Regions from separate parts of the Arthrobacter sp. BB-1 genome, predicted to be linked through region 1. Evidence: predicted binding sites of a transcription regulator. Region 1 holds the regulator's gene; the other holds the start of a gene.
What was found. Region 1 encodes HrcA, which represses chaperone genes, less so after heat shock. Its sites were predicted from a motif close to TTNGCACTCGNNNNNNNCGAGTGCNAA; they were not measured.

Region 1 (9,412 bases):
CATCCACCTGGACGCCGGACTCATTGTTCACCTCGATGCTCATGCGTGTTCCCCCCGCTTGCCGGCGCCCGCCGAATGCTTCACCCGGCTGCGCTGTGCGTCATCCCAGATGCTGTAGGCATTGACAATATCCCCCACCAGCCGGTGCCGGACAACATCAGCTGCGTCCAGCACGGAAAAACTGACGCCTTCGATGCCCTGCAGGATCTCCTCGACAATGCGGAGCCCGGAACGGGTGCCGAAAGGCAGGTCCACCTGGGTGACGTCACCGGTGACCACCATCTTGGAGCCAAAGCCAAGCCGAGTCAGGAACATCTTCATCTGCTCGGGCGTGGTGTTCTGCGCCTCGTCAAGGATGATGAAGGCGTCATTGAGCGTCCGTCCGCGCATGTAGGCCAGGGGAGCCACTTCTATGGTGCCGGCCGCCATCAGCCTGGGAATGGACTCCGGGTCCATCATGTCGTGCAGCGCGTCGTAAAGCGGGCGGAGGTAGGGATCGATCTTGTCGCTCAGGGTTCCCGGCAGGAATCCCAGCCGCTCCCCCGCCTCAACTGCCGGACGCGTCAGGATGATCCGGCTGACCTCCTTCTGCTGAAGCGCCTGCACTGCCTTGGCCATGGCCAGGTAGGTCTTGCCGGTTCCGGCCGGGCCGATGCCGAAAATCACGGTGTTGTCGTCGATGGCGTCAACGTAGGTCTTCTGGTTCAGCGTCTTAGGCCGGATCGTCTTCCCGCGGCTGGACAGGATGTCGTGCGTCAGCACGTCCACGGGGTTTTGCAGTGACTGGGTACGCAGGAGGGCCACGAGCTGCTGCAGGACGGCCGGACTGATGACGGTTCCACGGGCCACCAGGCCGCGGACCTCGTGGAGGAGCCGCATGATGCGGGGCACGTCGCTGGCAGGACCGGTGATGGAGAGCTCGTTGCCGCGGACATGGAAATTGACGTGCGGGAACTGTTCCTCGATGAAGCGCAGCGCCTCATCGTGGCTGCCCAGTGACTGGACCATCTGGTCGGAGTTGTCGAAAACAACAACTTCGGTACGGCTGCCGGGGAGAGAGTGGGGAAATTCCCCTGCGGCGCCTTCGCCCGTGTTGAGCCGGCGCTTTCCATTCGCTGATTCAGTCATGGTGATGGCCCGCAGGCCCGTGATCCCCTCAAAGTCCGAAAATAAATGTCCACCGCCGGGCCGGTCACCGCATCCGGTGCGCCTTGCCCAAGCGGTCCCTCCATCTTACGCCAGTACGGCGTCGACACCGGATTGTCCCACTACAAGGACAAGCGTGAACACGCCGTCCGGTACAGGAGGTTGCGTCATTAGGTATCAACTTCATATCGGCCTCATATCGTTCCTGTTGCAGTTGGCTCCAGTGGCGCCGGCACGGCCATTCTGTTCGATGCCCTGTGCCATGCTGGAAATCCAGATTCATTGCTGGAGTACCGCCGCCCGGGGAAGCGGCCCATTCGTGAAAGGACGGGCAAACAAACGTGCCGGAATCTGCTGCGCCCCTGAGGGCAGGACGACGACAGGGCCGTGTCCGCCCTGCGGTCCTCGCGGCTGTTCTGGCAGTGACACCGCTCCTGGCGGGGTGCCTCGCCGAGCCGAATCCTTCACCGAGCGGGCTCCTGAATTCCGGCCCTGCTGCCACCGGCACTGCGCCGTCCACCAGCGCACCGCTCGAAACCACGCAGTCCTCCAACAAGGCGCCGGTGTACTGGATTGGCCGCACCGGCAGCAGCGTGTTCCTCTACCGTGAGTTCAGGGACGTGCCGGAGCAGGAGAACCCCGTGACCCGTGCCCTGCGGGCGATGATGCAGGATAAGCCGCTTGACCCCGACTTCTTCACCCCGTGGCAGAACCCCAGCGAGCTGGCCACCTCGATTTCCGGCAAGGACGTCATCACGGTGGACGTGTCCGAGGACGCGTTCAACAGCAACCTCGACGCCGACATGGCGGCCCGTGCCGTCCAGCAGCTGGTCTACACGGCCACGGCCGCTGCGGCCAGCTCCGGGCTCATCGATTCCGGGCAGCAGATCCGCGTGCGGATCCTGGTGGACGGGCACACAGACTACGTTGCTTTCGGCCACGTCCAGCTGGGCGACCCGATGACGAGGGCCGCGGGCATGGTGGCGCCCGTCTGGGTCATCGATCCGCAGGAAAATGTGGAAATCGCCGGCGGAAGCGTGAAGATCACCGGCCGCAGCACGCTTGCCGGCAGCAAGTTGCGCTGGCAGATCCAGCGGATGGAGGCGGGCGGCACCAAGGCGCCCTTCCTCACCGGAGAAACAACGGCCTCTGCCGAACCGGGACAGGGAGGGCTCTTTACGCTGGCCCTCACGCTCCCTGCGGGCGACTACGAGCTGCGCGTTGCCCAGGCCGGCGCCAGCGGGCAGCCGGATCAGAACGAGGACTCGCGGGCCTTCAAGGTCCGCTAGCCCGCACCCTGCAGCTCCGCTGCCTGCTCAACCGGCAGGTGCGGCGCCAGGGGCCGCCCATCGTCCCAGGACGTCGCTGGCGAGCACGACGGCGGCGGGCCCGGCAGTGGATGAGCGCAGCACATGGGGGCCCAGCAGCGCCGTGACGGCACCTTTGCCGCAGAGGCGGGTGACTTCCCGGGGACTGATGCCGCCTTCCGGTCCAACAAGCAGGAGCACTTCCCGCGGTTCCGTCCCGTTTCCGCCGCCCTGCCATGCTTCCAGCACGGTCCGCAGGGGCCTGACCGCGTCCTCATGCAGGATTATGGCAAGCTGAGCCGTCTCCACGAGGCCGGCCAGCGCGGCCGTGTCGACGGCGGGCCGTACCTCGGGAATCCATGCGCGGCGGGCCTGCTTGGCTGCCGCCGTGACCACGGACTGCCATTTGGCGTGGGCTTTCGCCGCCCGGTCGCCTTTCCACCTGACGATGGACCGCTCGGACTGCCAGGGTATAACGGCGTCGATCCCCAGCTCTGTTGCCGTCTCAATGGCAAGTTCGTCCCTGTCGCCTTTGGCCAGTGCCTGCACCAGCACCAGCCTGGTGCCTGGCTGCGGCTCGACGGACAGGGAGGCGCACTCAACATCCAGCCCGGACGGGGATGCCGCCAGCACCTTTCCGCTCATGCGGGTCCCGGCGCCGTCCACGATGTCAACGGGCTCGCCGGGGGCGATCCGCTTCACCGTGACGGCGTGCCGCGCCTCGGGCCCTTCAAGGACAAAGACCTCCCCCGCCACCATCTGGTCAAGGGAACCGGGAGGGGTGAAAAAGACCGGGTTGCTCACCGCTACAGGTTACCGAGCCGGTCCCGGAGCTTGGCGAACATGCCTCCGCTGGCCGCAAGCTTTCCTTCGGTGATCTGCTCACCGCGGAGTTTGGCAAGCTGCCGCAGGAGGTCCTCCTGTGCAGGGTCGAGTTTCGCGGGGGTTTCGACCTGGAGGTGCACTTTCAGGTCGCCGCGCCCGTAACCGCGGAGGTGGGTCACGCCAAGTCCGCGAAGGGTGATGATCTCGCCGGACTGGGTGCCGGGCTTGACGTCGATTTCCTGCGGCCCGTCGAACGTTTCCAGGCTCACTTCGGTACCCAGGGCTGCCGCCGTCATGGGAATGTGCAGGGTTGCGTGGAGGTCGTCGTTGTCCCGGACATACGTGGCGTCGTTGTTTACGCGGATCTCGACGTAGAGGTCGCCGGCAGGGCCGCCGGCAGGACCTGCTTCGCCCTGGCCCGAGAGCTGGATGCGGGTTCCGGTGGCCACGCCGGCTGGAACCTTGATGGTCAGTGAACGACGGCTGCGGATGCGTCCTTGGCCGCTGCACTCGTTGCAGGGGTCCTTGATGACGGTGCCGAAGCCTTCGCAGGTTCCGCACGGGGCGGCGGTCATGACCTGTCCCAGGATGGACCGGACTGCGCGCTGGACCTGGCCGCTGCCGCCGCAGATGTCGCAGCGTTCCGGGTGGGTTCCCGGCTGGCAGCACGAACCGTCGCAGGTGGGGCACATAACGGCTGTGTCCACTTCCAGTTTCTTATTGACGCCGAAAACAGCGTCACGCAGTTCAATGCGGACACTGATGAGGGCGTCCTGGCCGCGCCTGACGCGGGAAGCCGGGCCGGTGCTTCCGCCGGCACCGAAGAAGGTGTCGAAAATGTCCTGGAACGCGAAGCCCTGGCCGGCGTATCCGCCTCCGCCGAAGCCGTTGTCCGTGCCGTTTTCGTTGCCGGTGGTGTCATAGACGCGGCGCTTCTGCGGGTCAGAGAGAACCTCGTAGGCGTGGGTCACGGCCTTGAAGCGGTCCGACGCGTCCTCACCCGGGTTGACGTCCGGGTGGAGGGTGCGCGCCAGTTTGCGGTAGGCCTTCTTGATCTCTTCTCCCGTGGCCTCCGGTGAGACTCCAAGGACGTCGTAGTGGCTGCTCAAAGTTCGTATCTCTTCCTTGTTGTACTGCCTGCAGTTGGACTGCGGAAAATGCTCTGCCTGCCCGGGGAACCGGAAAACGTCAGGGGCCCAGGATCCGCGAAAGGTACCGGGCGACGGCCCTGACGGCGGCCATGGTGGTGGGATAGTCCATCCTGGTTGGCCCCAGGACGCCGATTTTGGCAACGTGGTCCGGACCGTACCCTGTTGCAACCACGGATGCCTCGGCCAGGCCGTCGTAGGGATTCTCGCGGCCGATGCTGACAGCCACTCCGCGGTGGTCCTGCGCCATTTCGCTCAGCAGGCGGAGCATGACCACCTGCTCCTCAAGCGCTTCGAGGACCGGACCGATGCTGAGCGGAAAGTCCACGTTGGACCGCGCAAGGTTGGCTGTGCCCGCCATGACCATGCGGTCCTCCCTGCTGCTCTGGGCCAGTCCCTCGAGGCCGACGGCGAGGGCATGGGCGGCCTGCCTTTGGCTCGGGGCCGCTGTGGCCACCACCGCCGGCAGGGACTGGGCGAGCTGGCTCAGCGGCGTGCCGGCAAGGGATCCGAGGAACCGTGCCCGCAGGCTGGCGAGGGCGTCATCCGCCAGGTCCTGGCCGACGTCGATAACGCGCTGCTCCACCTTGCCGCTGTTGGCGATCAGCACCACCAGCACCTTCCGCGGTGCAAGGAGGACGAACTCGATATGGCGGACCAGTGCCCGGCTCAGGTGCGGGTACTGGACCACCGCGACCTGGTTGGTCAGCTGCGACAGCAGCCGGACGGTGCGGTCAAGGACGTCGTCAAGGTCGTCCGATCCTTCCAGCAGTGACTGGATGGCCCTCCGTTCCGCCTGGGACAGCGGTTTGACTGCAGAGATCTGGTCCACGAACAGCCGGTAACCCTTGTCTGTGGGGATACGCCCGGCGCTGGTGTGCGGAGCGGTGATCAGGCCCTCTTCCTCCAGGGCGGCCATATCGTTCCTGATCGTCGCGCTGGACACACCGAGATGGTGCCGCTCCACCAGGGCCTTGGACCCGACGGGTTCCCGGGAGTGGACGTAGTCCTCCACGATTGCACGCAGCACTTCGAGTTTGCGTGGCTCGCTCACACTCCACCTCCATCCAGGGTTCGGGGCGGCAGCACCGCCCGCGCTGTGCCACCTCAAGGGTTAGCACTCGACATGCCTAAGTGCTAACAGTCTATTATGCCTCCCCCCGTTGCTAGCATTGGTACCGCTCCGGGCGAAATTCCGGACCTGTACCGAACGCTAGGCGGAGTGAAACCATGCAGTACCAGAACTGGGGCCCGCGGGACTTGTCCGCTCCCGCAAAGACTGAACTGCCCGAGGTGCCCGTTGAACGGGGAATGGTGCTCGAGGACGTCCAGTCCGGCTGGGTGGGTGCCGTGACCCGCGTCGAAAAATCCGGCGGAATGCATGTGGTTGCCCTGGAGGACAGGCGCGGAAAGTCCAGGTCTTTCCGCTTGGGCTTCGGATTCCTTCTCGAAGGGCGGGCCATCAAGCTCCTGCCCCCGGCCCCGCGGCAGGCAGCCGGTGCCGTTGCCGGGCCCGGCCGGACGGCTTCCGGGTCAGTCCGGGTTGCCGGCCAGCGGGCGCAGGTGGCCAAAGCCAGCCGCATCTGGGTGGAGGGAAAGCACGACGCGGAACTGGTGGAAAAGGTCTGGGGAGATGACCTGCGCGTGGAGGGCATCGTCGTCGAACCCCTCCACGGCATTGATGACCTCGCGGCGGCAGTCGCAGGGTTCAGGCCCGGACCCGGCAGGCGGCTGGGTGTCCTGGTGGACCACCTCGTGCCGGACTCCAAGGAATCACGCATAGCCGACGCCGTTATGGCCTCGCCGGGTGCCGCGGGGAACGTCCTGATTGTGGGGCACCCCTATGTGGACGTGTGGCAGGCCATCCGGCCCGCTGTCCTGGGCATTGAGCAGTGGCCAGTGGTGCCGCGCGGGCAGGACTGGAAGACCGGCATCCTCGCAGCGTTCGGCTGGCCCCATGCCACCAAAGAGGACATCGGACTCGGCTGGCAGAAACTCCTCGGCGCCGTCCGCACCTACGCAGACCTTGAAGCCTCGCTGTTGGGGAGGGTTGAGGAAGTCATCGACTTCCTCACCGTTCCCTGAGGGCGCTCCACCCCGGCGCGCGCATTCCGGCGCCGATACCGGGCAGTACCAAGTATTCTTGGTACTGCGGATCCTGCAACAATGCAGGCCTGCGCACCAAGTAAGCATTCTTGGCCGGCACCATTGCACTTCAGAAGGAACAGACTGTGGCAGAAAACGCACGCGATCACAGGGACACCCAGGGCGGCCAGGGCCGTTCGGAGTACCACGGCGTTCCCGCGAATGCGCTGCCCCTCACAGCCAGCGAAGACCGCCAATGGGCCACGATGGCCCACTTTGGGGGCATCCTGGGCTGTGTTCCGTCGCTGCTGATCTACCTGATCTTCCGGGACCGGGGGCCTTTCACCGCCCAGGAATCCAAGGAAGCCCTGAACTTCAGCCTGCCGCCCACCATCGCTGCCCTGGTTGCGAACATCCTGGTGGTCTTCGTTCCCGTGATCGGCAACGTCTTTGCCGTCATAGCCACCCTCATCTGGATTGCCCTGACCTGCTTCTCGGTGGCGGCCGGCATCCATGTCAACCGTGGACAGCCGCACCGGTACCAGTACAACCTGCGCTGGATCAAGTAACTCCACCCCGGCCCCGCAAGGCCGCACCGGCTCCACGGCCAGGGAACGCTGCGGGCGCGGGCCCGCGTTGCTTTGTGCCGATCAGTCCGGGAGGACCCGGCGCACCACCGCGTCTGCCAGCAGCCTCCCTTTGAGCGTGAGGACCAGCCTTCCCTTGAAAGCGGCGGCAGGATCCACGAGGCCGTCCGCGATCAGTCCGGCCACCTCGTGCCGTCCCGCCTGGCCCAGTGACCACACGTCGAGGCCGGACTGGAGACGGGCCTCGAGCATGACACGCTCGACATTCCGGGTCTCCTGGTCCAGGGTTTCCCTGCCGGCTGCCGGTGACACTCCCTGCGCAAGGCGTCCGGCGTAGGCCGTGGGGTGCTTGACATTCCACCAGCGGACGCCGCCCACGTGGGAGTGCGCCCCCGGTCCAATCCCCCACCAGTCGTCGCCCCGCCAGTAGGCGAGGTTGTGCCGGCAGGCCTGCTCCGGCGTGCGGGCCCAGTTGCTGACCTCGTACCAGCCGAGGCCGGCCTGGGTGATGAGGTGGTCGGCGAGTTCGTACTTGTCGGCGTGGTCGTCGTCGTCGATTCCGGGAACTTCGCCACGGCGGATCTGGGCGGCGAGCTTGGTGCCGTCCTCCACAATGAGGGCGTAGGCGCTGATGTGGTCCGGCTGGTAGGACAGCGCCGTCTCAAGGGAGTAGCGCCAGTCGTCCAGCGACTCCCCTGGTGTCCCGTAAATGAGGTCCAGGCTCACGGCGAGTCCGGCATCACGCGCCCACTGAACGACCTGCGGCACGCGGCTGGGCGTGTGGGTCCTGTCCAGGACCTTCAGGACATGGGGAACAGCGGACTGCATGCCGAAGGAGACCCTGGTGAACCCGGCGTCCTTGAGAATGGCCAGGGATTCAGGGGTGACCGAGTCCGGGTTCGCCTCGGTGGTCACCTCGGCGCCATCCTCGATTCCCCACTCGTCGATGGCGCGGCGGAGGATCAGGGCAAGGTCGTCCGCGGGCAGCAGGGTGGGGGTGCCGCCGCCGAAGAACACGGTACTGAGTTTGCGCGCCGGAAGCCCGGATCCGGCCAGGACCTTCCCCGCCAGCGCCACTTCGGATGCGGCCGTGCCGGCATACGCATCCTGGGATGCGCCGCCGCCCAGTTCCGTGGCGGTGTAGGTGTTGAAATCGCAGTACCCGCACCGGACGGCACAGAAAGGAATGTGCACGTACAGCCCGAACGCCCGGTCCGCCGCACCGTCCGCTGCCTGGGCAGGCAACAGACCGTCCGACGGCGCCGGGTCGCCGAGAGGAAGAATGCTAGGCATTGCTGGGGCCTCCGGTGTTGCCGGACGCTGTGTTCACTACTTCTTTGCCTTGTCCTTGGACTCGTCGGTGGTGAGGGCGGCGATGAAGGCTTCCTGGGGGACCTCGACCCGGCCCACCATCTTCATGCGCTTCTTGCCTTCCTTCTGCTTTTCCAGCAGTTTGCGCTTACGGGAAATGTCACCGCCGTAGCACTTGGCCAGCACGTCCTTGCGGATGGCGCGGATGCTTTCACGGGCAATGATCCTGGACCCGATGGCCGCCTGGATGGGCACCTCGAACTGCTGCCTCGGGATCAGCTCGCGCAGTTTGGTGGTCATCATTACGCCGTAGGCGTAGGCCTTGTCGCGGTGGGTGATGGCCGAGAAGGCATCCACCTGTTCACCCTGGAGCATGATGTCAACCTTCACCAGGTCAGCCACCTGGTCGCCGTCGGCCTTCCAGTCCAGGGACCCGTAGCCTCGGGTTTTGGACTTGAGGATGTCGAAGAAGTCGAACACAATCTCCGCCAGCGGCAGGCGGTACCGGATTTCCACCCGGTCCTCGGAGAGGTAGTCCATTCCGCCCATAACGCCGCGGCGGCTCTGGCACAGTTCCATGATGGCGCCGACGAACTCGTTCGGAGCGAGGATGGTGGCGGACACCATCGGTTCGCGAACCTCGTGGATCTTGCCGGAGGGGTATTCGCTGGGGTTGGTCACATGGACCACCTTCTTGTCCTCCAGCGTCACTTCGTATTCCACGTTGGGTGCGGTGGAAATCAGGTCCAGGTTGTACTCGCGCTCGAGCCGTTCGCGGGTGATTTCGAGGTGGAGCAGGCCGAGGAAGCCCACACGGAATCCGAAACCCAGCGCGGCCGACGTTTCGGGTTCGTAGACCAGCGCGGCGTCATTAAGCATCAGCTTTTCAAGCGCGTCCCGGAGCACCGGGTAGTCGGTGCCGTCCAGCGGATACAGGCCGGAGAAGACCATCGGCTTGGCGTCGGCGTAGCCCGGCAGTGATTCAGCGGCCGGCTTCGCGAGG
Region 2 (19,812 bases), on a different contig from region 1:
TGCGTCCGCCGAACCGCGACTCGGCAAACAGCTTTTCCTGAAGTTCGGCCAGCCCACTGTCCATTTCGGCGAGCAGGGCCTGTCCGTCCTCCTTGGTGCCGCTGTAGCCGGGCGTGGAATCAGGATCGACGTCGCTCAGCAGGAACCCCTTCCCCGCCCGCAGGGTTTCTGAAGGGTGCTGGTCGAAGCCAATGGCGTCGGGCATGGGAATCCTTTCCGCGAAGTTCCACGGGACCGAAGTGCCCGTGGACACAGGCTAGTTCCCTTGGTACCTGCTTAGGAAGTCCCCCATCCGGCCCACGGCTTCCTCGATGTCCTTGACGTTGGGCAGCGTCACCATGCGGAAGTGGTCCGGGCGCACCCAGTTGAACGCCCGGCCGTGGGAGACCAGGATTTTTTGTTCCCTCAGGAGATCCAGGACGAACTTCTCGTCGTCGCGGATGTGGTAGACCGCGGGGTCGAGCTTGGGGAAGAGGTACAGGGCGCCCCGGGCCTGCTGGGTGCTCACGCCCGGGATGGCGTTGAGCATGTCGTACGCCTTGTTGCGCTGCTCCAGCAGCCGCCCGCCCGGCAGGATCAGGTCGTTGATGCTCTGGTAGCCGCCGAGCGCCGTCTGGATCGCGTGCTGGGCAGGCACGTTGGCGCAGAGGCGCATGTTGGCCAGGAGGCTGATGCCTTCAAGGTAGTCCGCCGCGTCCTTCTTGGGACCCGAAATGGCCATCCAGCCGGCCCGGTACCCGCACACCCGGTAGGCCTTGGACAGGCCGCTGAAGGTGAGGCAGAGGACGTCGTCGCCGGTGAGCCCGGCGAGGTTGATGTGGACGGCATCCTCGTAGAGGATTTTCTCGTAGATCTCGTCGGCGAAGAGCACCAGGCCGTGCTTCTCTGCGAGGGCCACGATTTTGCGCAGCGTCTCTTCCGGATACACGGCGCCGGTGGGGTTGTTGGGGTTGATGACCACAATGCCCTTGGTGCGGGGCGTGATCTTGGCTTCCATGTCCTCCAGGTCCGGCTGCCAGCCGCTCTCCTCATCGCAGAGGTAGTGCACGGGCTTACCGCTGGCCAGCGCCACCGAGGCCGTCCAGAGCGGGTAGTCCGGGGTGGGGATCAGGACCTCGTCGCCGTCGTCAAGGAGGGCCATCAGGGACATGGTGATAAGTTCGCTGACCCCGTTGCCCAGGTAGATGTCGTCCACGTGGATGTTCTGGATGCCGCGGGTCTGGTAGTACTGCGACACGGCGGTCCGGGCGGAAAAGATGCCGCGGGAGTCGCTGTACCCCTGGGCGTGCGGCAGGTGGCGGATCATGTCCACCAGGATGGCGTCCGGCGCTTCGAATCCGAACGGTGCGGGGTTTCCGATGTTCAGCTTGAGGATCCGGTGACCCTCAGCCTCCATCTGCTGGGCGGCATGGAGGATCGGTCCACGGATGTCGTAAAGCACGTTGTTGAGTTTCGTGGACTGCCTGAATTCTGCCATCCCTCAAATATGCCACAGGAAGGATGGACCGCCGTTGAGACGTCAGCCACACGGTGCGGCGGTTCCTGCAGGCAGGACGGACGACGGCGGCTGCCGGACTTCCGAAAGTCCGGCAGCCGCCGTCGTACTCCTGCACAGTAGTACTGCCAAGGGTGCCGGGCGGCTCCTACTTCACGATGCCCTTTTCCTTCAGCCACGCCTGTGCGGCTTCCTTGGCGCCCTGTTTCTGGCTGCCGCTGACGGCCCGGTTCAGGTTGATCAGGTCCTCGGTGGTCAGCACGCGGGACACCGAGTTGAGCGCTTCCTTGGCCTTGTCCGTCATCTTCGCCTCGTTGTACAGCGGAACCACCTGCTGGGCGATGAAGTTGTTCTTGGGGTCCTCGAGCACCACAAGGTCGTTGTCCGCGATGGACGGGGTAGTGGTGTAGATGTCCGCCACCTGGACCTGGTCCTCCAGGAGCGCCTTCAGGGTCACTGGACCGCCGCCGTCGCTGAAGGGTTCCAGTTTCTTGGGCTCGCAGTTGTAGTTCTTCTTCAGCCCCGGCAGGCCGTAGGCGCGCTCGGCAAAGGTGGCCGGAGCCCCCACGACGATCTCGCTGCAGACCTTGGCCAGGTCCTCAATGGACTTCAGCTGGTACTTTTCGGCGGTTGCCTTGGTGACCACCATGGCGTCCTTGTCTTCGGCCTTGGCCGGCTCCAGGATGGCAAGCCCGCCGGGCAGCTTGTCCGGCAGGGCCTTGGCGATGTCTTCCGCCGAAACCTCCGAGGCTTCCTTGTCCACGTGCAGCAGCAGGTTGCCGGTGTAATCCGGAATGACGTCCACGGAACCGTCCTGGACGGCCTTGAAGTACACCTCGCGGGAGCCGATGTTGGGCTTGGTGGTGGCGGTGACCCCGGCTGCGTTCAGCGCCCCGGCGTACAGTTCGCCGATGATCTGGCTTTCTGTGAAGTCGGCTGAACCAATGACCAGGGATGTTGCTCCCCCGGAGGCTGCACCGCTGCTGGCCGGCGCCTTGCTTAGTGGGTCCGAGGATCCGCCGCAGGCAGAGAGCGCCATGGCCAGGCCGAGGCCTGCCGCGAGGCCGCTGAACGCACGCCGGCCGAGATGGTGTTGGCGGCTTTCTTTCATGATTTACCTCCTTGTACCACAGCCTCCGTAGGGACGGGGTCTGTGAGATCGGCCGCAGCCTGCTGGCTGCGGCGGGACTGCCTCGAGGCGCCTGTTGCCAGGAACAGCCTCTGGAAAAGGGAAAGGACAAGGTCGACTGCGATCGCCAGGGCCGCGATGAGCAGGGAACCGCCGAGCATCTGGGGGAAGTCGCTGAGGACGAGCCCGTCGAAGAGGTACCTGCCCAGGCCGCCCAGGTTGATGTAGGCCACCACGGAGACCGTGGCGATGACCTGCAGCACGCCGGTGCGGAAGCCGCCGAACATCACGGTGAGCGCGTTGGGCAGCTCTGCCCGGAACAGGACCTGCAGTTCGGTCATGCCCATGGCACGGGCGGCGTCCACCACGTTGCGGTCCACGCTGGAGATACCGGCGTAGGTGCCCGCAAGCAGGGGCGGGACAGTGAGGATGACCAGCGCCCAGATGGGCGGCATCAGCCCGATCCCGGCCAGGAGCACGAAGAGCGTGAGCAGGCCGAGCGTGGGCAGTGCCCGCAGCGCCCCGGCGAGCGCAACCACCGCGACCCTTCCCCTGCCCGTATGGCCTACGTACATGCCTACGGGGACGGCGATGGCGGCGGCGATCAGCATCACCAGGCCGGTGTACTGGAGGTGTTCGCCCAGCCGGGCGGGGATCCCGGCGCTGCCGGTCCAGTTCTCCGGATCGGCAAGCCAGGCGAAGGTGTCGGAGAAAACGCTCATGGGTTTCCGCCTCCCGCCTTGGGCTCGGACAGCCTGAGGGCCGGGTCAAGTGCTGCGGCAGGTGCCTCACCGGCCTGCCCGGCTTCCCGCTGCCTGTCCGGCCTCTTCCCGGCGCGCTCCCACGGGGTCAGGAGCCGTTCCAGCAGGACCAGGAACGCATCCATCAGCAGTGCCAGGACCAGGATGGCGATGATCCCCACCACCACTTCGGTGACAAAGTCCCGCTGGAGTCCGGAGGTGAAGAGCATCCCCAGGTTTCCGATGCCCAGCAGCGCGGCCACGCTGACCAGGGAGATATTGCTGACCGAGACCACCCGGAGCCCGGCGAAGAGGACGGGCAGGGACAGCGGCAGGTCCACGCGGAGGAACCGCGCCAGCGGTTTGTAGCCCATGGCGACGGCGGCCTGGCTCACGTCCCCGCTGACAGAGTCGAAGGCGTCAAGGGCCGCCCGCACCAGCAGGGCAACGGCGTAGATGGTCAGGGCCACCACCACGTTGAGTGGATCCAGGATCCTGGTGCCCAGGATGGTGGGCAGGATGATGAACAGTGCCAGCGACGGGATGGTGTACAGGAGCGAGGAGGCTGTGAGCACCACCGAGCGGAGCGCCCGGTTCTGCCGCGCCAGCTGGGCCAGGGGGATGGAGATGACCAGCCCCAGGACCATGGGGACGAGGGCCAGCACCAGGTGCTGGCCGGCGCGCTCCAGCACCATGCCGCTGTTGGCGAGGAACCAGTCCATCAGAGCGCAGCCTGCCGGAGCTGGCGCGCCTCTTCAATGAGGGCCAGCACTTCGCCGCCGCGGATCACGCCCTTCACCTTGCCCTCTTCATCCACTGCCACGCCCAGGCCCGACGGCGAGGAGAGCGCGGCGTCCAGCGCCCGGCGCAGGCTTTCCCCCGGGCGGAACAGGGAACCCCCCGGAATGAGGCCTCCGTCAGTGCCTGGAGTCGACCAGCCAAGCGGGCGCAGCTCCTCATCCACCACCAGCTGCCAGCCGCCGGCGGCGTCCGGATCGGCGTTGCCGCCGCGGCCGCGGACGATCGTGGGCACCGGATGGAGGGTAACGCCGTCGGACGGGGTGAAGCCAAGGTGCCGGAACCCACGGTCCCGTCCGACGAACGAGGCAACGAAGTCATTTGCCGGCGCCCGGAGGATCTCCTCCGGCGTGGCGTACTGGGCGAGCTTTCCGCCCACTGCGAAGACCGCTACTTTGTCCCCCAGGACGGTGGCTTCATCGATGTCATGGGTGACAAAGACGATGGTTTTGGCCAGGTCCTTCTGGAGCCTCAGCAGTTCCTGCTGGAGTTCGTCCCGGACCACGGGATCCACGGCGCTGAAGGGTTCGTCCATAAGCAGGACGGGAGGATCGGCGGCGAGCGCGCGGGCCACTCCGACGCGCTGCTGCTGGCCGCCGGAAAGCTGGGAAGGGAAGCGCTTGCCCAGTGAACGTGCCAGGCCCACCACGTCCAGCAGTTCCTCGGCACGGCGGCGGGCGTCGGACTTGGACACCCCGTTCAGCCGGGGCACGGTGGCGATGTTGTCCAGCACGGAGCGGTGCGGGAGCAGGCCTGCCGACTGCATCACGTACCCCATAGAGCGGCGCAGTTCAGCGGCCGGGACGGCGGTCACGTCCCGGCCGCCCACAGTGATGGTGCCGGATGTGGGTTCCACCATCCTGTTGATCATGCGCAGCGTAGTTGTCTTGCCGCAGCCTGACGGGCCAACCAGGACGGTGATGGAGCCCTTGCTGATGGACATGGAGAGGTTGTCCACGGCAGGCTGCCCGCCCTGGTACTGCTTGGTAACGCTCTGAAACTCGATCATCGCCTGGTCCATGGTGCGGACTTACCTGTTCTCTGGGACGGGCTCCTGGAAGCACCGCGACACTGTCATCAGCACGCTGATAGTTACGGTAACCCAATCCGGGGCCGGCAACACCCTGCAGCGTCCCGAATCCGGGCAAAGGAATCCCTACTGTAATCATTCGCAGCCAGGAGGGCCCCGGATGGGTCCTTATTCCGGCGGAGGCAACCGGGGGCCCGGAACGGTGCCGGCTGTGGGCCGTCCGGCCTAGAGTGGATCCGTGACCAATTTGGAGATTGCGCCCCAGCAGGAAGTGTGCCCGCCGGCAGGCGCGGACGGCACGTCCGGACCCTGCCTGCAGCTGTGGCCGCAGCGCGAAGTGCCGCTGGGCGGAGTCAGGGCCATGAACGTCCAGCGGACGCTGCCGCAGCGCGGCCTTCCCACCATCGGGGCGTGGTGTTTCCTGGACAGCTTCGGCCCTGACCGGACAGCGATGTCCGTGCTCCCCCACCCCCATATCGGCCTCCAGACCGTGACCTGGCCCCTGGCCGGCCACATCAGGCACCGCGACAGCGTCGGCAGCGACGTGGTGGTCCGGCCGGGCGAGCTGAACATCATGACGGCCGGCCACGGTGTCTCCCACTCGGAGTTCGCCGTGCTGCCGCCAGCCGGGGAGGACCTCCCGGTCCAGCGCGGCCTGCAGCTCTGGGTGGCCCTGCCTGAGAGCGAACGGCACCGCCGGCCTGCGTTCGAGCAGCACCGCGAACTTCCCCGGGCCAGCGGGCAGGGTTTTACCGCCACTGTCATGGTGGGCGAACTCGCCGGCGTCGCCTCGCCGGCAACGATGTACTCACCGATCGTGGGCGCTGACGTTTCGTGCGGTGGCGGGTCCGCAGTGCTGCCGCTCAACGCCGGCTTCGAGCACGGGATCCTGGTGCTCGACGGCGGCCTGGCGGTGGACGGCCAGGAGGTTCCGCCCGGGCCGCTGGGCTACCTGGGCACCGGGCGTACAGAACTGCAGGTCCAGGCACTTCCCGGCACACGCTTCCTGCTGATCGGAGGCGAGCCCTTCCAGGAGGAACTGCTGATGTGGTGGAACTTTGTTGGCCGCACGCACGACGAAGTGGAGCAGGCACGGAGTGACTGGGAAGCCCAGGCCGGACTGCCCGAAGCCGAGGAGGCGGCAGCCCGGTACGGCCTGGTCCCCGGCCACGGGCCCGACGCCGGGCCGGAGGCGGGCCGCATTCCTGCTCCCCCGCTGCCCGGTGTGCGGCTCACGCCCCGGAAGCGGCTGTAGGGGAACTGCTCCGCCTAGGACTGCTCGGCCACCAGCTGCAGCACACCGAACACCGGTTCCTGGTCCAGCACCCGGACGTCGGTGACGCCCGCAGCCGTGAGGTGGCGGCGGAAGGAATGCTGCAGCGGGGCCACGTTCATGCCCAGGCCCCCGCCCAGGATCACCGGACCGGCAATACCCAGCAGGCCCAGTACCTGAAGGGCCAGTGCTGACAGGTCTTCGCCGGCCTGCTCCAGCAGGGCCTGGCTCTCCGGGTGGCCGCCGGCTGCCGCCTCCACCACCAGCCGGGCCTGCTGCGCCCAGAAGCGCCGGCCGGTTTTGGGCGAATGGAACAGCGCAATCAGCCGGTTGGGATCGTCCACCCCGCAGGACTGCAAGAGGGCATTGGTCAGGACGTCGGCCGGCAGGCCCTGGTTCATCCGCCGGAGGCTGTGCCGCACCGCTTCGCGGCCCAGCCAGTAGCCGCTGCCTTCATCACCCAGAAGGTACCCCCAGCCGCCCGCCCTGGCCTCGCCGCCGTCTGCATTCCTGCCCCAGGCCGCCGACCCCGTGCCGGCGATCACCGCAACACCGGTGCTCGCGTATCCGGCCGCCAGCAGAAGGCGCGAATCATGGACCACGGTGACCCGGGCGCCGGGGACGTGCGGCTGGATCAGGGACGCAAGGGCGGCGGCGTCGTCGTCGGTGTCAATGCCGCCGGAACCGGCGTACACCTGCGATACGTGGCCCCCGCCGATCCGCGAAAAGAGGTCGGCAAGGTTGGCTGCTGCCTCGGCGCGGCTGACGTTCTGCACATTGGAACTGCCGGCCGACTCATCCGCAACCGGTATCCCGTCCTCAAAACGGACGCCGTGGGTCTTGGTCCCGCCGATATCCAGCCCGATGATGGCGCCACGGAGTGGGCTGGAGGCAGGGAGCGCGGCGGAGTTTTCGGCGTTGGTCACGTCACAAGGGTAATGGTGCCGGAGCAACGGGACACCCGGCGCCGCACTTCCCGGCGGGCTCGTCAGCGGGACCGCTGCCTGACCAGCCCGGCCAGGAGCCCCGGCCCTTCCGTCACCACCATGTCCCGGAACAGGCGGACGGGCACCGGCTCGGAGCCCGGCTTCCGCCGCCGCCAGGAGAGGCCTACCTCGCGGAACGCCAGGGCGGACTCCAGCGGAACTTCAACCCAGCCGAGGTTCCCGGTTTCGGGGCTGACGGTCCGCCCGGGGGCATCCCCGCCCGGCGGCAGGATACTCACGCCCAGACCTGCCGAGACAAGGCCGCGGACCGTGTGTGAGTCCTGGCTTTCGAAGGCGATACGGGGCCGGTAGCCGGCCTCGCGGAACAGGGCATCCGTGAGCGACCGCATCCCGTAGCCGGGACCGAGGGCCACAAAAGGCTCTGACCTGATGTCCGCAAGCCGGGCCGCCGGCCGGGTGGCGAGAGGGTGGCTGTGGTGCACAACCAGGCGGAGCGGCTCGCGGTAAAGCGACGCCGAGGACAGGTTCCGGCCTGACGGCGCCACCGGCGCCGTCAGGGCGAGGTCCGACTCACCCGCCGCGAGTTCGTCAAGGCACGCATTGCGGGCGCCCTGGCTCAGGGTGAAGACGGCGCCGGGGTGCCTGTTCCGGAAGGCACTGATCAGGAGCGGCAGCGTGGCCTCACCGAAGGTGTGCTGGAACGAAAGGGAGATCCTTCCCCTTGCCACGTCGGACTCGTCGCGCACAACGTCGAGCCCCGCCTGGAACGCCGTGAGTGCCTGCTCAATGTAGGGCAGCAGGGTCCGCGCCGCCGGCGTCAGGCGGACTCCCCTGCCGTCCCTGACCAGGAGTTCGGTACCCACGACGGCGCTCGCCCGCGCCAGTGCACGGCTCACCGTGGACTGGGGTACGCCAAGGAGTTCCGCGGTTTCCGTGACGTGTTCGGTCCGCCCAAGTTCTGCGAGCACGGGCAGCAGCGGGAGCAGCTGCACCAGCTGTTTCTGGTCCGGTTCCACGGGCGGCCTCCTTCCTGTCCCGCCCCCACCCCCCAACCAGGTAGCGCTAAGTGTCGTTTTGGGGGCTCAAAACGACACTTAGCGCTACCTAGTTGGGAAAGCATGCGGAATGGCTATCAGTTTGGCACAAACCATGCATTGGAGGCATCTATTGGGTGAAAGCTAGGCTGGCCGAATGGCATACATGCTCCGTCCCGCAGGCAACAGTCCTTCCCCCCGCTGGGACGGCCATGCCAAGGGGTCGACGGCGTACGCCAGGATCCTCGCCGGCCTTTCCTTTGCGGGGGTGGCCACCTTTGCGCAGCTCTATTCAACCCAGGCCGTCCTGCCGATCCTGGCCTCGGACCTGCAGGTCACCGCGGCCGACGCAGCCCTGACCATTTCCCTGGCAACCGTGGGCCTTGCGGTGACCGTGATCCCCTGGTCCTTCCTTGCGGACCGCGTCGGCCGGGTGCGGGCGATGACGTGGGGGATCTCGGTGGCCACCGTCCTGGGGCTGCTGGTGCCGCTGTCCACCAGCTTTGGCATGCTGCTTGCCCTGCGTCTTCTGGAAGGCATGGCGCTGGGCGGCATTCCGGCCATTGCCATCGCGTACCTCAACGAGGAGGTCACCAAAGCGCATGCGGCCCTGGCGGCGGGAAGTTACGTCGCCGGAACAACGCTGGGCGGCCTTGCCGGCCGGCTGGTGGCCGGGCCGGCCGGCGAGCTGTGGGGCTGGCGCGCCGCCGCGCTGGCGGTTTCGATCCTGGCCACGGTGGCCGCGGTGGCCTTCCTGGTCCTGGTGCCGCGCGCCCGGGGCTTCGTCTCCGCCCCCGCATCCGGCCTGCGCGGCGCCTTCCGGACCTTGGGCGGCCACCTGCGCAATGCCCGTCTGCTGGTCCTCTACGGTCAGGCCTTCCTGATGATGGGCGGGTTCGTGGCGGTCTACAACTACCTGGGGTTCCGGCTTTCGGGCGAACCGTTCAGCCTGCCGGGAACGCTGATCAGCCTGATCTTCCTGGCCTACCTGTCCGGGACAGTGACCTCACGCTGGTCCGCAGGACTGACCCTTCGCTTCGGGCGCCGCAGCGTCCTGCTCTCCGGCCTGGCGCTGTCGACGGCGGGCCTCGCCCTGACGCTGACCGAGTCCCTCCCCCTGATACTGGCGGGGCTCGTGGTGTTCACCGGCGGCTTCTTCGCCGCGCACAGCATCGGGGCGGGTTGGACAGGTGCCCTCGCCAGCACCGGCCGGGCGCAGGCTGCCTCACTCTATAACCTGGCCTACTACCTGGGCTCCAGCATCATCGGCTGGGCGGGCGGCCTGGCCTTCCAGTCCCTCGGCTGGAACGCGCTGGCCGCGGCAGTCATGATACTGGCCTGCCTCACTGCGGCCGCTGTCGCCGTCGTCCATCCCCGGGCTGAAGCGTAAAGCGCCCCGCACGAATTATCTGCCCCTCCGAAGGAAGCGGCAGTGCAAAAATTCGGCTGCGCGCTCCGTGGGAACGTGAAAGCGCATATTCGCGGGTCTAGGATGAACAGAGGACCAATGAGGAGTTGCAGTGAGCACGAACGCCAGGATTCCCAGGCCGGGGGCGCACCTCGAGCCGCTGGATGCGATTGACGAACGGCTCCTGGCCGCGCTGGTGGCGGACGCGCGGATCTCCAACAAGCAACTGGCGGAACTTGTCGGGATTGCCCCCTCCACCGCCCTGATGCGCACGCGTGCCCTGTCCGAGCGCGGGATCGTGCAGGGCTATGAGGCAAAGCTCAGCCTTTCCGCCATCGGACGGTCGGTGCAGGCGTTGGTTGCCGTGCGCCTGCGCGCCCACGACCGGGACCAGATTGACCGCTTCACCGCCCGTGTGCCACACCTGCCCGCGGTGCTGTCCACGTTCCACACCTCAGGCTCCGTGGACTACCTGCTGCATATCGCCGTCGCCACTACCGAGGACCTGCGGGACTGGGTGCTGGACAACCTGGCAACGGATCCGGTGGTGGGGCACACGGAAACCACGTTGGTGTTTGAACACATCCAGGGCAACCACGGGCCGCTCCCTGAGTGAGCGCCCCGCCGGGACGCGTCAAGCGGCGGCCCTGCGGCCGGTGACGGCAAGGCGGAGTGTCACCGCTGAGAGGGCCAACGCAGCGGCGCCGCACAGCACAACGAAACCTGCCACGGCGGCGGGCACCCCAACCACGCCGGAGGCCCAGCCCAGGCCCAGGACCGGCACTGCGCTTCCCAGGTACGTGATGACGTAGACAGTGCTGACGATCTGCGCATGCCGTGATGCCTCCACCTTGGCCGCTACCTCGTTGAAAACAGTGCGGAAGGCGATGCCCTGCCCTGCCCCGGCCGTAACGGCGGCTGCCACCAGCAGCAGCGGGCTCTGCCAGGCGCCCGCGGCCCCCAGGAGAAGCACGGACACGCCCAGGACCGCAAGCCCGGCCGGAACCACGAAGCGGCCCCGGAGGGTCAGCAGCTGGCTCAGCGCCGAGGACCCCAGGGCCAGGCCGGCCAGCACGCCGACCAGGGGGCGGGAGTCCGTCTCCAGGACCTGCGCGAAGTAGCCGGGGGCAAGCGACAGGGAGAAGCCGAAAACAGCAAAGCTGAGGAAGCCGACGCCGGCTGCGAGCCAGAAGGCGCCCCTCGCCTCCCGCGATACGGACGGACGGCGGGGCGCCAAGGCCTGCAGCGGCCTGGACGGGGCTGGAGGGTTGATTGCCGGGCGGGCATGAAGCAGGTACAGCGGCACCAGGAGGCCGGCCAGAACCAGGGAATGGACGTAATAGGGGGCTGTGGTGGGGCCCGGGAGGAGGGACAGCAGTCCCCCGATAACCGGTCCGGCCGCAACTCCCCCGGACGATGCCAGCAAGGTGAACCGGGATGCCCACTCGGGACGGGACGGGAGGAGCTCCCGCAGCGCTGCGGCGCTGGCTCCGGTTGCCAGCGCCACGGCTGTGCCCTGCAGCGCCCGCCCGGCGCACAAGGCAGCGAGCGTCTGCGCTTCCGCAAAGACCCAGCCTCCTGCCAGCCCGACGACGACGGCGAGGATGAGCGCAGCCCGGCGCCCGATGTGGTCCGACCAGTGCCCTGCCAGCATGAGCGTGGCCACGAGGGACAGGACATAGCTGGCGAACGCGGCGGTCACGCCCAGGCTGGACAGCCCGAGCTCCGCCTGCAGGAGCGGATACAGCGGCGTGGCCAGGTTGGCTCCCACCAGCAGAACGAAAATGACGGCGCCTGCCATCACCAGCCGCGCCGTGGTGGATGCATCCCAGCCTCCCCTGGCAGCAGCCGGGGCGGGGCGCATCCGGAGTTCACTGAAGACCGTCATGTGGGCCGCCTTTTGGGTCTACCGCGGCAGGTTGTCCTTGTGGGAGCCCGGCGCGGGGTGGGTATCCGATGGCACCAGAATGCGGCACTTCTGCTCCACTGGTCGGTGATCCGAGCACCTATTGAGCAAAACCATCAAATTTTGCCCGGCAACGTGATGCAGAATGACCATATGAACAATCTTGATGCCACCGACCTGAAAATCCTGTTGGCCCTCATCCAGGACCCCAGGATCCAGGTCGGTGAACTCAGCGAATCCTTGGGCATCGCCCGCAACACGGCCCAGACGCGGCTGCGGCGCCTCATCCGGGCAGGAGTACTGAGGCCGGGCGGCCGCGAAGTGGACCTGGAGGCCGTGGGCTATGACGTGGTGGCCTTCGTGACGATCGAAGTTTCGCACCGCGAGCTGGACGGTGTGGTGGCCGCGCTGCGCCTGATCCCCCAGGTCCTGGAAGTTCATGAGATCTCAGGCCGCGGCGATGTCTGGTGCCGCGTGGTGGCCACGGACACCCACAACCTCCAGTCCTCCCTGCGGCAGGTCCTGAGAATCAAGGGCGTGATCCGGACCGAAACCGTGCTGGCGCTGCATACCCATATCCCCTACCGCACCGAGCCGCTGATCAGCGGCCTGGCCAAGGCGTCAAACACCTGACGTCCGGGCCGGGGCGGCTAGGATTTCCAGAATGGATTGGCTCTCGTACGTTTCTCAGATCAACTGGCTCGCCGTGCTGCTGGCCTTCCTCGCGACCATGGCCATCGGCTTTGTCTGGTACATGCCCGCAGTCCTGGGCAACCGGTGGATGGCTGCCATCGGCAAGACCGAGGACGATCTCAAGAACATCAGCGGCGGGGCAGGAATCTGGCTCCCGATGATGGCGGCCGCAGCCCTGACTTCGGTCCTGCTCGCTATCCTGATCGCCAAGCTCGGCCTGGACAGCGCCGTGGCAGGCGGCTGGTTCGCCCTGGTCCTGGGACTGGTGTTCAGGGCCGGCGGGCACGTCATCCACAACGGCTTTGCCGGGCGCCCCGCAGCCGTCACGCTGATCGACTCCGGCCATGACCTGGTGGCCATGACAGTGGCCGGTGCCATCATCGGCGGAATGTCCTGATGGCCGCCGTTGACCTGCCGGCGGGAGGCCGCCGCCCATGACCATCATCGACAACGCCGTCTACGTGAACGGCGTGCGCCACGCCGAGCCCGAAAACCTGGAGCAGACGTTCGAAACCCTTGCCCGGCACGGAGGCATGGCGTGGATCGGGCTCTACCGGCCCACGGCGGAGGAAATGGCAGCCGTTGCCGCCGAGTTCGGCCTGCACGCGCTTGCCGTGGAGGACGCCATCTCCGCCCACCAGCGCCCCAAGATCGAGCGCTATGAGGACAACCTCTTCACCGTCCTCCGGCCCGCACGGTACCTGGACGCGACTGAAACGGTTGAATTCGGCGAACTGCACATCTTCACGGGGAAGAACTTCGTGGTCACGGTCCGGCACGCCGAGACGGCCGGCGTGGCACGGGTACGGCAGCGGCTGGAAGGCCGGCCGGACCTGCTGCGGCACGGGCCCGAGGCCGTGCTCTACGCACTGCTGGACAGGGTTGTGGATGACTACGGGCCCGTGGTGGCCGGACTTGAAAACGACATCGACGAGATTGAAGACCAGCTCTTCAGCGGCGACACCGCCGTATCCCGGCGCATCTATGAGCTTGCCCGCGAGGTCATCCAGTTCCAGCGGGCCATCCATCCCCTCCCGGACATCATGCGCCAGCTCAAGCAGGGCTTTGAAAAGTACGACGTCGAGGCCGACCTCCGGCACAACCTCCGCGACGTGGAAGACCACGTGGAACGGGTCATTTCCCGGGCCGACTCCTTCCGCGACCTGCTGCAGAACGCCCTGACGCTGGACGGCACGCTCACAGCCAACCGGCAGAACGAGGCCAGCGCCGAGCAGAACGAACAGGTGAAGAAGATTTCGTCCTGGGCTGCGATCCTCTTTGCGCCGTCCTTCGTTGCCGGTGTCTACGGGATGAATTTCGACCACATGCCCGAGCTCCACTGGGAGCTCGGGTATCCGATGGCGATCGGATTGATGATCGCGACGGCGGCCCTCATGTACGGCATCTTCAAGGGGAAGGGCTGGCTCTAGGCATGGAAACAGGGCCGAAGTCGCCGGTTCTCCGGCAAGGCCGCATTATTGTTCCCGGCAGCAGCCGCCAGTTGGCCGCCTACGGCCTGTTCCTTCCGCAGCCCGACCAGCACCGGATCCTCCACTCCGGCTCCCGTACGTTCCATGCCAAGGCGCTGGAGCACGAACTGCTGTGGATCAGCTTCGACGAACTGTGCGCGCCGGGCACCACGTCGGATGACTACACCGGCCTGGCGGCCGGGCCGGAGCTGTGCGTTATTGACGGCGTACCCGCACCGGAGGCGGCGGATGCAGGGTTTCGGGCGGAAGCCTGGGAGCAGTTTGCCGCCGTTCTTGCCGTCCTCGCGGCCCGGAATGCGACGGTCTTTATTGTGGGCAACAGGCGGATGGAGTGGGCAGCCGCCTCCTCTGCGGCCCAAGATGCCCTGCTGCGTGCCTCCCTGGACGGCATCAGCCGGCTCCTGGCGGGCCTTAAAAGGATTGAATCGGACGAGACCGTCGCCGTTGAGGGCGTGTCCGGGAGTTAGCAGGAGAACTTCCGACGGCGGTCCGTTGACGGGGACAGCCGCCCCCGTTAACGGAGAAGGCCCCGCACAAGCGGGGCCTTCTTTGTGGAGCTAAGGGGATTCGAACCCCTGACCTCTTCGATGCGAACGAAGCGCTCTACCAACTGAGCTATAGCCCCGGAACATCCGCGCCTGGCGGGCACGGGTGACCCTAGGCTACAAATTTTCCCGGCGGAATGCCAAACCGCCATGCCCAACCCGGTCGCGAAACCGCACGGCATAGCCTGGGCGGCACAACACCTGTCAGGCGCGGCGGCGCTGCAGCACGTCGTCGAGATTACTGAGGGCGCTCTGCGCCTTGGACAGCTGGGGGCCCTCCGCGGCAGCAGGAGCCGCCGGCGGCGCGGCCGCACCCTGCTTCAGGGACGGCTTGCCAACAGCCTTGGGCGCCGCCGGGAGCTCCAGCGGCTCGGGGTCCGGGCGCTCGGCCTTTGCAGCCTCAACATAGACCGGCTTGGGGACCTCCACGGGCTCCCACGTTGCGGAAGCCGGCGCAGCGGCCGCGGCACTGGCTGCTGCGGCACTTGGATCCCCGGCGGCCACAGCGACGGCCAGGGCGGCCTCGCGCAGTTCCACTGCCGTCAGCGGCTTGACCTTCGGCTGGTGCGCCTCGGCGTCGAACAGCGGGTTGTCCTTCTTTGCCGGTGCTGCTTCCGGTTTCGGCGGGACGTTCCCGGCAGCGGCGGGCTGCCGGGCAGGCGCGGTCATCGCGGACCGGAAGGCTGCATTGACCTTGGCCCTTCTGTCCCGGACGGCAAGCCCACGCAGCAGGACCAAGGATCCGACCGTCAGTGCCACGCACACCAGCGGAAGGACCGGGGAACCCAAGCCGAAGAGGAGAAGCACCCCGGACACGAAGGCTGTGGCCAGCGACAGCAGCCCGATCAGGGCAATTGCGGTCCGGCCATAGCGTATGCGGAACTTGTCTCCGGCCGGCGAGCCGGCAGCAGCGGTCCCGGGTCCGGCGCTCTTCCTGGTGTCCATGGCTTTCTCCTGCTGGGCGGCGACGTTCAAAACCAAAGCGGCTGGCGGTTCCGGTGTTTCATCGGCTGCGGTCTCTGCCAGGAAATCGCCGGCGGGCTGAAACTGGTGCCTGCGGTTCCGGAGGACGTAGGGCGCAACCCACACAATCCAGAGCACAACGGCAACCACAAGGATCACTGAGCTGCTAAGGGGGAAGTCCACACTCAAAACCGTATGAGCATCCGACCCGCTGCCGCAGCATTAGCTGCGGTGTGTCGTGGTACAGCCCGCAATTCACTGGATTTATGACGGGTGTGAGGCCAGCCACGGCCGGAGGAGTCCATCCGGGACCTCTTCCGAGGTCAGGGCGAACGAGCGGTGGTCGGCCCACTCACCGTTGATGTGAAGGTACCGCGGCCGGTAGCCCTCATCGCGGAATCCCAGTTTCTCCACCACGCGCAGGCTGGGTCCATTCTCCGGCCTGATGTTGATTTCCATCCGGTGCAGGCCCAGGGTCTTGAAGCAATGGTCCGTCACCATGGCGACGGCGGTGGGCGCAATGCCGTGGCCCGCACGGGCCTGGTCCACCCAGTAGCCGAGGGTCGCCATCATGGCCGAGCCCCACACAATGGAGGAGACAGTCAGTTGGCCAACAATGGGCGGATTGACGCTGCCGGGCCGCCGCTCGGTAATGACGAAGGGCAAGGCCGTTGCCTGGGCGGCCTGCGCCTTTAATGACCGGACCATTTGCCGGTAGTCCGGCAAGCCGCCGGAAGGATCCGGGTTGGATGCTTCCCACGGGGCCAGCCATTGGCTGTTGCGGGACCTGACCTCGGTCCATTCCTTTTTGTCCCGGTACCGGATGGGCCGCAGGACCAGATCCCCGCATTCCAGTGTTACGGGCCAGATGGGACCAGGACGCATGGCACTACTTGGACAGGCTGGCAGTGAAGCCGGGCAGCCATTCCCGCAAGCCGGGGCCGAGGTCCTCGCTGTCAATGGCCAGCTGGACACAGGCCTTGAGGTAGCTCAGCTTGTCCCCGGTGTCGTAACGCCGCCCCCGGAACACGACGCCGTAGACGCCGCGCCCTTCGCCGCCACTCGTGGCCAGTTCCTGGAGTGCGTCTGTCAGCTGGATTTCGCCGCCCCGTCCCGGACCCGTGCGCTCGAGGACGTCGAAGACTGCGGGGTGGAGTACGTAGCGGCCAATAAGCGCCAGGTTGGAGGGCGCTTCCTCCGCGCTCGGCTTCTCCACGAGCCGGTTGACCCGCACGTATGACTCACCGTCGATCGGTTCGATGTCAGCACAGCCGTAGGCACTGATCTGCGACGGTTCCACTTCGATGAGTGCGACGACGGACCCGCCCGTTTTGGCCTGCACGTCAATCATCGTGCCGAGCAGTTCGTCCCGGGCATCGATGAGGTCATCGCCCAGCAGCACGGCGAAGGCTTCATTGCCAACGTGCTGCTTGGCCCGGAGTACTGCATGGCCCAGTCCGTGCGGGTCCCCCTGCCGGACGTAGTGGATGTCGCCCAGGTTGCTTGCGGCCTGGACGGACGCCAGCTTCTCGGCATCCCCCTTGCCTTCAAGGGTGGACTCCAGTGACGGCACACGGTCGAAATGGTCTTCCAGCGCCCGCTTGTTCCGCCCGGTGATCATCAGGACATCGTTGAGGCCGACGTTCACGGCTTCCTCAACCACGTACTGGATGGCAGGCTTGTCCACAACGGGAAGCATTTCCTTGGGCATCGCCTTGGTTGCCGGCAGGAACCTGGTGCCAAGTCCGGCGGCAGGAATGACGGCTTTGCGCACTCTCGGGTTACTGGTAGTCACCGGACTAATCTAACGTCAGCGTCAAGCATTCAGTAATCATTGGATGGCCAGCGATGTCCGGTGCTGCCGGACGGACCGGCGCACCGCGTTGGCCCGGGCATTGGCCGACGCCGCGCGGCAGCTATGGAGGAAAGATATGACGCTCGAGGAAATAAAGGCGGCCAAGGACCAGATACGTGTTGCCCATCGCCGCCGCCGGGCTTCCCTGACGCTCCAGGAGCGCCAGGACGCGGGGGAAGCCTTGGCGAAGCATGGCGCAGCGTGGGCAGATTCAGTAACCCAGGGGAACGCAGCGACAGTCTGCGCCTACCTCGGCGTCGGGGCGGAACCGCCTACGCTGCCGCTGATCGCGGCCCTCCACGATGCCGGCCACAAGGTCCTCCTTCCCGTCTGCGAACCGGGGCGGGAGCTGAAGTGGGTCTTCTGGACGCCGGGCGTCGACCTGGTGAGGAGCAGCTTTGCCCCCATCCTGGAGCCTGTGGGGACACGGCATGAGATTGAGGTGGCCGGCGAAGCTGCCGCGCTTTTCATCCCTGCCACCGCGATTGATCTTGCAGGCAGCAGGGTGGGCCAGGGCGGCGGTTATTACGACAAGTTCCTGGGCCACCTCGCATCAGCCGGGAAGCATATTCCGCTGGCCGCGGTGATCTACGACGGTGAACTGTTGCCTGCCGGCAGGATTCCTGTAGAGGAATTCGACCGGCCCGTGCCGGGCGTTGTGCTTCCTTCCGGATTCCGGAGCCTAACGGAGGCCGCCTGACCGGGAAGGCCGGCGCAGGAGGATGGTAGAATTAGCACTCAGGCCCTGTGACTGCTAATAGACATCCAGCTGGATGACCGTGCGGCAGTCCGGGACCTCTCGTTTGCCCAAGAGGAGGAGCACCAGTGCCAACGTATGCGTACGCCTGCAAGGATTGCGGCCATGCCTTTGACATCGTCCAGTCGTTCTCGGACAGCTCTCTGACGTCCTGCCCCGAGTGCCAGGGGACCCTGCGCAAGAAGTTCAACAGCGTGGGCGTCGTCTTCAAGGGTTCCGGCTTCTACCGCACGGACTCCCGGGACGCCAAGGGCAGCACGGTATCGGCCGCCCCCGCGGCGCCGCCAGCAACGCCGGCTCCTGCGTCTGCTGCTCCGGCTCCGGCGGCCGCCGCGAGCTGATCCAAGGTTCCTCCGCCCGGGCGGCTGCCTGCGTTTGGACCCGGTTGTCCACATAGCTGCCATGGCTCCTGCCGCGGTCCTCAGATGCGCCCTAGCGTGGGCACATGCCTGCAAACGGACAGCTACGCCTGGTCAGCCCACGCACGCCACACAGACGTGGACTCCCGGGGAAAAAACAGCGCGGTGGCCCCCACGGCAGGGGCCCCGGCGCCGGCCGCAACGCAAGCCGCCGCCCGCCGGCCCGCTTTGCCGGCTGGCTGAGCCGCAACAGGAGGCTGGCGGCCGCGCTGCTCCTGTGCGCCGCAGCCGCCATCACGGTCCAGCAACTTACGCCGGCGCCGGTCTACACCGTCTCCGCCCTGGCCGCCGCCCGGGACCTGCCCGCAGGCACCGCCATGGCGTCCGCTGACCTCGCCTCCGTCCAGGTCCCGCCCGGCATGCTGGCCGACGGATTCCTCCATGAACCGGGCGAGGCGGCAGGGAAGCAACTCGCGGCCCCGCTGCGCAAGGGGCAGCTACTGACGGATGCCCAACTGCTCGGTCCGGGGCTCCTGGCGGGCACTCCACCCGGATCAGCGGCTGTTCCCCTCCGCATGGCGGATCCATCGTCCATCCAGCTCGTTTCCCCCGGTCAGCTCGTGAACGTGGTGCTGACGGCAGCCAGCGGCTACGACCAGCAGGCACCACCGGAGGTCTTGGCTTCTGGCGTGCCTGTGCTGTGGACGTCCGGCCAGGGCGGGCAGGGCGGCCAGGGCGGGCAGGGCGGCCAGTGGCTGGGCACGGCGGAGACTGACGGACTCATCGTGGTGGCAGCCAATGCGGAACAGGCGGCCCGGCTTGCCGGCGCCTCCACCCAGGGGAAGCTCTTTTTCGTCCTGGTGGGGCCGTAGCCCTTGGGTCTGTGGTCCGCGCCAGCGCCGGAGGCGCAGCGCCGGCTTCTTCCACAACGGGCAGGCACTTGCCTCAGCCAGGAGCTAACCTCAGCCCCAGTGGGGAGGTTTCTGTTCCTTCAGCCACGCATCGTGGTCGTCGTCTTCGCGGTCGCCCCAGCCCCGGGGTTCGTCTTCAGCTGCCTTCTTTGGCAGGGCAGGCGCACCGGGCTGGGCGGCCGTGCCGGGCTGGGCAGCCGTGGACCCGCTGCCGGGAACAGCGCCGCGGGCGCCCTCCTCGTCCTGCCCGGGCGCAGGTGCAGCGGCGGCCTGCCCGCTGTCCGAAGCGTCGTTGTCCTGGTGGTCCGGCGCCATGGCACCCGCCTCCTTGCTGTCCGGGCCTTCGGCCTGCATTGGTTCATGGTTCGATGCCGTGTGCCGGGACACGGCATCTATTCCGTTGAGGGCCTGGTCCACGTCGTCGTCCAGGAAGGCGATGGATGTGGCCGTTCGCCCGGAGAGCGCATTTTTTTCGAGGC

Region 2: a site for HrcA is predicted at 18,038-18,064, ahead of FHJ30_RS13885 (FmdB family zinc ribbon protein). Genes of this name have one in related genera too.

What each region holds. Positions count from the first base shown of each region.
Region 1 covers NZ_VDEV01000019.1:39,354-48,765, forward strand. The annotation lists gene ybeY (rRNA maturation RNase YbeY) at 1-43, opposite strand, end outside; gene FHJ30_RS10490 (PhoH family protein) at 40-1,128, opposite strand; gene FHJ30_RS10495 (GerMN domain-containing protein) at 1,488-2,435, shown strand; gene FHJ30_RS10500 (16S rRNA (uracil(1498)-N(3))-methyltransferase) at 2,463-3,257, opposite strand; gene dnaJ (molecular chaperone DnaJ) at 3,260-4,387, opposite strand; gene hrcA (heat-inducible transcriptional repressor HrcA) at 4,467-5,480, opposite strand; gene FHJ30_RS10515 (DUF3097 domain-containing protein) at 5,657-6,511, shown strand; gene FHJ30_RS10520 (DUF4870 domain-containing protein) at 6,658-7,080, shown strand; gene hemW (radical SAM family heme chaperone HemW) at 7,162-8,391, opposite strand; gene lepA (translation elongation factor 4) at 8,428-9,412, opposite strand, start outside.
Region 2 covers NZ_VDEV01000025.1:21,646-41,457, forward strand. The annotation lists gene FHJ30_RS13780 (polyphosphate kinase 2 family protein) at 1-205, opposite strand, end outside; gene FHJ30_RS13785 (pyridoxal phosphate-dependent aminotransferase) at 257-1,477, opposite strand; gene FHJ30_RS13790 (ABC transporter substrate-binding protein) at 1,644-2,606, opposite strand; gene FHJ30_RS13795 (ABC transporter permease) at 2,603-3,346, opposite strand; gene FHJ30_RS13800 (ABC transporter permease) at 3,343-4,086, opposite strand; gene FHJ30_RS13805 (ABC transporter ATP-binding protein) at 4,086-5,183, opposite strand; gene FHJ30_RS13810 (pirin family protein) at 5,431-6,447, shown strand; gene FHJ30_RS13815 (N-acetylglucosamine kinase) at 6,462-7,391, opposite strand; gene FHJ30_RS13820 (LysR family transcriptional regulator) at 7,454-8,428, opposite strand; gene FHJ30_RS13825 (MFS transporter) at 8,604-9,836, shown strand; gene FHJ30_RS13830 (Lrp/AsnC family transcriptional regulator) at 9,967-10,470, shown strand; gene FHJ30_RS13835 (MFS transporter) at 10,489-11,742, opposite strand; gene FHJ30_RS13840 (Lrp/AsnC family transcriptional regulator) at 11,914-12,393, shown strand; gene FHJ30_RS13845 (DUF1761 domain-containing protein) at 12,425-12,850, shown strand; gene corA (magnesium/cobalt transporter CorA) at 12,888-13,883, shown strand; gene FHJ30_RS13855 (hypothetical protein) at 13,886-14,410, shown strand; tRNA gene FHJ30_RS13860 (tRNA-Ala) at 14,496-14,568, opposite strand; gene FHJ30_RS13865 (hypothetical protein) at 14,693-15,610, opposite strand; gene FHJ30_RS13870 (GNAT family N-acetyltransferase) at 15,716-16,336, opposite strand; gene galU (UTP--glucose-1-phosphate uridylyltransferase GalU) at 16,341-17,246, opposite strand; gene FHJ30_RS13880 (5-formyltetrahydrofolate cyclo-ligase) at 17,383-18,006, shown strand; gene FHJ30_RS13885 (FmdB family zinc ribbon protein) at 18,132-18,404, shown strand; gene FHJ30_RS13890 (RcpC/CpaB family pilus assembly protein) at 18,509-19,294, shown strand; gene FHJ30_RS13895 (DUF4011 domain-containing protein) at 19,385-19,812, opposite strand, start outside.